One region of the Streptomyces sp. DSM 42067 genome, then DNA from elsewhere that is predicted to be linked to it. Evidence: riboswitches for the same ligand, from Rfam matches in the RefSeq annotation. Region 1 holds a riboswitch; the other holds the start of a gene.
The links. A riboswitch is a leader RNA that binds a small molecule or an ion and turns the genes downstream of it on or off. The one in region 1 is predicted to bind glycine.

Region 1 (3,211 bases):
TCTCGCCCGCGGTCACCGTGTCGCCGACCTCCGGGAGCTGGGCATAGACGACATCGCCGAGCGCGTTCGCCGCGTACTCCGTGATGCCGACCGTCGCGACGCCGTCCTCGGCGGCCGACACCCACTCGTGCTCTTTGCTGTAGCGCAGCTGCTGGGGGTTGCTCATGACCTGAATTCTCCTGTATGCGGGGGAGTGGTGGTGTCGGGGGTACCCCTGCTCGGCGGGTACCCCCCAGGCCCTTAAGGCACTGGGGGAGAAGCCGAGGGCTTGGGGGAGGGTGGTGTGTGCGATCCGATCCGGCCCCGACGAGCCCCAGAGGGCCGTCGGGCACGGCGTCACTTCTGGCGCTTGTAGAACGGCAGCGCCACGACCTCGTACGGCTCGTGGCTGCCGCGGATGTCCACGCCGACGCCGGGGGTGCCGGGCGCGGCGTGTGCGGCGTCGACGTATGCGATCGCGAGCGGCTTGCCGAGCGTGGGCGAGGGGGCGCCGGAGGTGACCTCGCCGATCGCCTTGCCCTCGGCGACGACCTGGTAGCCGGCGCGCGGCACGCGGCGGCCCTCGGCGATCAGCCCGACGAGCATGCGCGGCGGGTTCTTCTCGGCCCGCTCGGCGGCCTCGAGCAGGGCGGCACGCCCCACGAAGTCACCGTTGTTTGAGGTCTTGTCGAACTTGACCACTCGCCCCAGACCGGCGTCGAACGGGGTCAGCGCGGTGGACAGCTCGTGCCCGTACAGCGGCATGCCCGCCTCCAGGCGGAGCGTGTCGCGGCACGACAGGCCGCACGGGACGAGACCGGCCGGGGCGCCCGCCTCGGTGAGCGCCTGCCACAGCTTCTCCGCGTGCTCGGGCGCCACGAACAGCTCGAAGCCGTCCTCGCCGGTGTAGCCGGTACGGGCGATCAGCGCGGGGACACCGGCGACGGTGCCGGGCAGACCGGCGTAGTACTTCAGCCCGTCCAGGTCGGCGTCGGTCAACGACTTCAGGATGCCGGGGGACTCGGGCCCCTGGACGGCGATCAGCGCGTACGCGTCACGGTCGTCGCGCACGATCGCGTCGAAACCGGCCGCGCGGGCCGTGACGGCGTCCAGCACCACCTGCGCGTTGGAGGCGTTCGCGACGATCATGTACTCCTGCTCGGCGAGCCGGTACACGATCAGGTCGTCGAGGATGCCGCCGTCCTCCTGGCAGATCATGGTGTAGCGGGCGCGGCCGACCGCCACGGCGCCGATGTTGCCGACCAGCGCGTAGTCCAGCAGGTTCGCGGCGTCCGGCCCGGTGACGGTGATCTCGCCCATGTGCGAGAGGTCGAAGAGGCCGGCCCCGGTGCGTACGGCGTTGTGCTCGTCGCGCTCGCTGCCGTACCGCAGCGGCATGTCCCAGCCCGCGAAGTCGGTCATGGTCGCGCCGAGCGCGCGGTGCAGCGCATCGAGGGCGGTCTTGCGGAGGGCATTGCTCATAGGGGGGTGCTCCCAGGGCATGACAGGCGAGGTCGAGTCGATCCTCCCCATCTGTCATCGGAACCTGAGAGGTTCGCCACGAGCCCGGGGCCCGCGGCTTGCACCGTGGGTGGAGCCGCCGTTCGCCTGGGCAGTAACCCGACTGCCCGGCTGTGACGGCCCGCTTTTCAGATGTGCCTCGCCCGCGCGGTATCGGGGCCTGAGAGATTCAAGGGAGGGACTTGCTCCTTCGGCGCCCCAGGTCAGGACCTGTCAGGGCCTGGACGGCTGAGGGCTCTCCCGCGCGGATTCAAGCGGCCGGTATGCAGTTGGCGCGCCCATCATTGCACGCCACGCGCGGCACTGTCCCAAGGGCGCAACAGGATTGTTCCGGGAGCAACGAGCCGGTAATGAGCTTGTCTCGCATTACTGTCTCTTTACACTCGTCAAGGCAGAGTGACGTGACCTGACGGGGAGGACGATCACGGTGCACAGGACGAGCGCATACGCGACCACGACCGGGGTGGCGCTGCCGGAGCAGCCCGCCGCCACGGTCGCGAAGAACCGTGGCCGTCTCCCCGAGGCCGTCGTACGCGACCTCCGCGACCGGGCGGGCCGCGGTCCGCGCCGCCTCTCCTTCGCGCCGGGCGACATCGTCGTCGTCTCCGGGCTGCCGGGCAGCGGGAAGTCCACGCTGATGCGGCGGGCCGTGGCCGGAGCGCGCATCGACTCGCAGGACACCCGCGACCGCTGGGACGGCAGGGTGTCCCGCCGTCTCCCGTACGCGGTCTACCGCCCCTTCGTCCGCCTCGCGCACTACGCCGGGCTGCGCCGCGCGCTGCGCTCCGGCGCCAGCGTCGTCGTGCACGACTGCGGCACCCAGGCCTGGGTGCGCCGCTGGCTGAGCCGCGAGGCCCGGCGCCGCGGCGGCACCCTGCATCTGCTGGTGCTCGACGTCGCGCCCGACACGGCACTGGCCGGGCAGCGGGAGCGCGGCCGCGGGGTCTCCCGGTACGCGTTCGCGCGCCACCGCAGGGCGGTGACAGGCCTGATCGGCTCGGTGGAACGGGGCGAGCTGCCCCCGGGCTGCTCCTCGGCGGTACTGCTGGACCGGTCGGCGGCGGATCTGCTGCGAGCGGTCGATTTCGACCGCTGAGCGACAGCATGTGGCACCGTTGCGGGCACGCGTTCCGCCTGGGGCGGAACCGGTGGGCACAGCCCACGACGTACGGGGCGTCGCGTATGGCCTGTGCCCTGCACTCGGAGGGCACCGCCCAGCGCCCGGCGTTAGGGTGCGAACCGCAGCAACCAGAGGTTCCGAGCAGGTGGAAGGCACATGGACATCCCGGCGCAGGCGCACCCCCATCCCCACGGCGGGTGGCCCGGCAACGAGCTGGAGGAGGTGCTCGCCGCCTCCCTCGGCGTCCCCACGGCGGGCGCCCGCATAGTGGAGGTGCTCGGCCGCAGCCCCATATGGATCCCCCTGCCGGGCGGCGGCGGCCCCGACAGCCGCACCCTTGATCTGCCCACCCTGGAGATCGACGGACAGGCATACGTGCCCGTCTTCAGCTCCGAGCAGCAGTTCCGCCAGGTCGTGGGCGACCACATGAGTTACACCGTGGCACCCGCCGTCGACTTCGCGCGCGGACTGCCCCCCGGTCTCGGCATGGCCGTCAACCCGGACGGCACGGTCGGCATACCGCTGCCGCCCCCTGCCGTCGCCGAGCTGTGCCGGGCGGGACGCACGCCCCTCGACGGCCCCGCGAGCGGC
Region 2 (3,211 bases), 4.6 Mb from region 1:
GCTGGAGCGACACCTTGTCGTAGCCGGTGACCTCGGCGAGCCGCTCCTCCAGCTCCGTGATGAGCGTGAGGTAGCCCTGCGCCTGGTCGGCCGGGACGAAGGGGTGCAGCTGGCCGAACTCGGGCCAGGTGACCGGCTCCATCTCGGTGGTCGCGTTGAGCTTCATGGTGCAGGAGCCCAGCGGGATCATGCCGCGGTCGAGCGCGTAGTCGCGGTCGGCGAGCCTGCGCAGGTAGCGCAGCATCGCGGTCTCGGAACGGTGCTGGTGGAAGACCGGGTGCGCGAGGAAGTCGTCGGTGCGCAGCAGCGACTCCGGCAGCGCCTCGGCGGCCGTCTCGTCGAGCGCCTCGATGTCGGCCTCCACGCCGAACGCGGTCCAGACGGCGCCCAGCTGCGCGCGCTTGGTGGTCTCGTCGCAGGCGATGCCCACGTGGTCCGCGTCGACCAGTCGCAGGTTGACCCCGCGCTCACGGGCCGCGGAGACGATCTCGGCGGCCTTGCCGGGCACCCGCGCGGTCAGCGTGTCGAAGTACGCGCCGTGCACGACCTCGACACCGCCGACACGCAGGCCCTCGGCGAGGATCGTGGCGTACCGGTGGGTGCGCTGCGCGATCGCCTTGAGGCCGTCCGGGCCGTGGTAGACGGCGTACATGCCCGCCATCACGGCGAGCAGCACCTGCGCCGTGCAGATGTTGCTGGTGGCCTTCTCGCGGCGGATGTGCTGCTCGCGGGTCTGCAGGGCGAGGCGGTACGCCTTGTTGCCGTCGGCGTCGACGGAGACACCGACCAGACGGCCGGGCAGGCTGCGGGCGAACTTCTCGCGGACTGCCATATAGCCGGCGTGCGGCCCGCCGAAGCCCATCGGCACACCGAAGCGCTGCGTGGTGCCGACGGCGATGTCGGCCCCGAGCTCACCCGGCGAGGTCAGCAGCGTGAGGGCCAGCAGATCGGCGGCGACGGTGACGATCGCGCCGAGCTCGTGCGCCTGGTCGATGACGGGCTTCAGGTCGCGCACGGCACCCGAGGCGCCTGGGTACTGCAGCAGAACACCCACGACCCCGCGCTCGGCGACGTGGGCCGGGATGCCCTCGGACAGATCGGCGACGACCACCTCGACACCGGTCGGCTCCGCGCGCGTCTCGATCACGGCGATGGTCTGCGGCAGCGTGTCGGCGTCGATGAGGAAGACGCCGTTCTTGACCTTGCCGACGCGGCGCGAGAGCGCCATGGCCTCGGCCGCCGCCGTGCCCTCGTCGAGCAGGGAGGCACCCGAGGTGGGCAGTCCCGTCAGCTCGGCGACCATCGTCTGGAAGTTCAGCAGCGCCTCGAGCCGGCCCTGCGAGATCTCCGGCTGGTACGGCGTGTAGGCGGTGTACCAGGCGGGGTTCTCCATGACGTTCCGCAGGATGACCGGCGGGGTGAACGTGCCGTAGTAGCCCAGCCCGATCATCGAGTCGAGGACCTGGTTGCGGTCGGCGAGCGAGCGCAGCTCGGCCAGCACCTCGGCCTCGGTCCGCGCACCCGGCAGCTCCAGCGCATCGGCGCTCTTGATCACATCGGGTACGGCGGCGGCCGTGAGCTCGTCCAGCGAGCCGTACCCGACCTGGGCGAGCATCTTGGCCCGCTCCCCGGCGTCGGGGCCGATGTGCCGCTGCTCGAACGGGATGCCCTGCTCCAGATGGGAGAGCGGAATGCGGTTGGCGGTCATTGTGCGGAGGCCTCCTGGTCTGACACGACCTTCGTGGGCACCACGCGCGGGTGCCCGGACGGCCTCCCCCTCTGTCATCTCAACCTGAGAGTTTCACCGGGTACACACATGTCGCCCGGCTTTCACCGTCGGTGAGAGCGGAAGCCGTCGACGCCCGCCCTGCTTTCCAGAGTGACCTCGTCCGTGCGGTACAGGGGCCTGAGAGATTCCGGGGAGGATTTGCTCCTTCGGCGCCTCCGATCGGGGATCGGAGGACTCTCCCGCACGGGGTCAGCAGCCGATGTCAGCCTACCAGCGAGGGCTTCGCCCGGGACCTGGGCCGAGGCTTCGAGTGGCCGCCTTGCCCAATGTGCTCTTTCGTAGTGCTTACGGATGAGTTGCGAGGAGCTGGAGGGCCCGTGCAGACCGACATCGATCCGCGCACTTTGATAGGCCGCAAGGCATTTGATCGCAACGGTCACAAGATCGGCACCGTCGACGAGGTCTATCTCGACGACGCGACCGGCGTCCCCGAGTGGGCGGCCATCCGCACGGGCCTGTTCAGCCGGGACGCCTTCGTGCCCCTGGAGCCGAGCGAGCTGGTCGAGGGCAGCCTGCGGGTCCCCTTCGAACGCGCCCTCATCAAGGACGCCCCCGACTTCGGCGTGGGCCGCCATCTCTCCCCCGAGCAGGAACTGCAGCTCTACCACCACTACGGCCTGGACGTCTCGGACCCGGGCGCCGCCGCCCTGCCCCCGGACCGCGACTTCGGCCGCCTCGCGGACTCGGACGACACCTGACTCTCCCCGCCCGCTGGTCCAACTCGCCGGCTCTCGCGCCCGGACCCCGCCCCTTCCCCGGCGGGGTCCGCCTGACTGTCCGGAGCAGGATCCGGCCCAGCGGGTTCGCGGCGCACTCCGCCTCCGCCCCCGTCGTACTCCCTGCCTCCGCCCCCGCCGTACTCCATGCCCCCGGACCTGTCCGCACCGAGGGCGACGACGCCGCCGCCATCGACGCCGTGCACGCCGTCTTCCCCCCGCGTGCAGGCACCGCCATCGATGCTGTCCCCGCCGCCGCTGTGCTCGCCCTCGTCCTCGCGGTCGGCGGGCAGCCCGGTCTCTTCGCCCTGCTGGACGCGGCCACGGCCGTCCTCCGCCTTCCCCCTGCCGCCTCCCGTCCCGTCTGGCTCCCCACCATCCGGCCCAGTGCCCGGTTCCGGGGACTGACCGCCGACGATGGGCACAAGCGGCAGCGGCTCGGCCGGCTCCAGATCCGGATCGTCGGTCCTGAACGTGCGTACACGGCCGGGCGGGGAGCCCGGTGTCTCGAACCGCACGGTCACCCGTCCGAGACCGCTCCCCTGCACCCACCCGGCGCCGTACTCGGCATGCCGCACGTCGCGGCCCGCCAGCCAGTGCCGCTCGGCCGGCGCCGGCTCCTCCCCCTCCGGCTGCTGCCCCTCCTCGTGCTCCGCTTCCTCCGATCGGTCCCCGGCCGCCTGGGCGAACAGGTCCTCCTGTGTGA

Region 2: linked by a shared signal. The riboswitch ahead of gcvP (aminomethyl-transferring glycine dehydrogenase) and the one ahead of gcvT (glycine cleavage system aminomethyltransferase GcvT) in region 1 are both predicted to bind glycine.

What each region holds. Positions count from the first base shown of each region.
Region 1 is NZ_CM147706.1:6,402,912-6,406,122, forward strand. It holds gene gcvH (glycine cleavage system protein GcvH) at 1-166, opposite strand, end outside; gene gcvT (glycine cleavage system aminomethyltransferase GcvT) at 337-1,461, opposite strand; glycine riboswitch at 1,639-1,753, opposite strand; gene ACSMXV_RS29095 (AAA family ATPase) at 1,922-2,596, shown strand; gene ACSMXV_RS29100 (enhanced serine sensitivity protein SseB) at 2,777-3,211, shown strand, end outside.
Region 2 is NZ_CM147706.1:1,805,429-1,808,639, forward strand. It holds gene gcvP (aminomethyl-transferring glycine dehydrogenase) at 1-1,708, opposite strand, end outside; glycine riboswitch at 1,885-1,981, opposite strand; gene ACSMXV_RS08670 (PRC-barrel domain-containing protein) at 2,107-2,487, shown strand; partial or broken gene ACSMXV_RS08675 (DNA polymerase IV) at 2,826-3,211, opposite strand, start outside.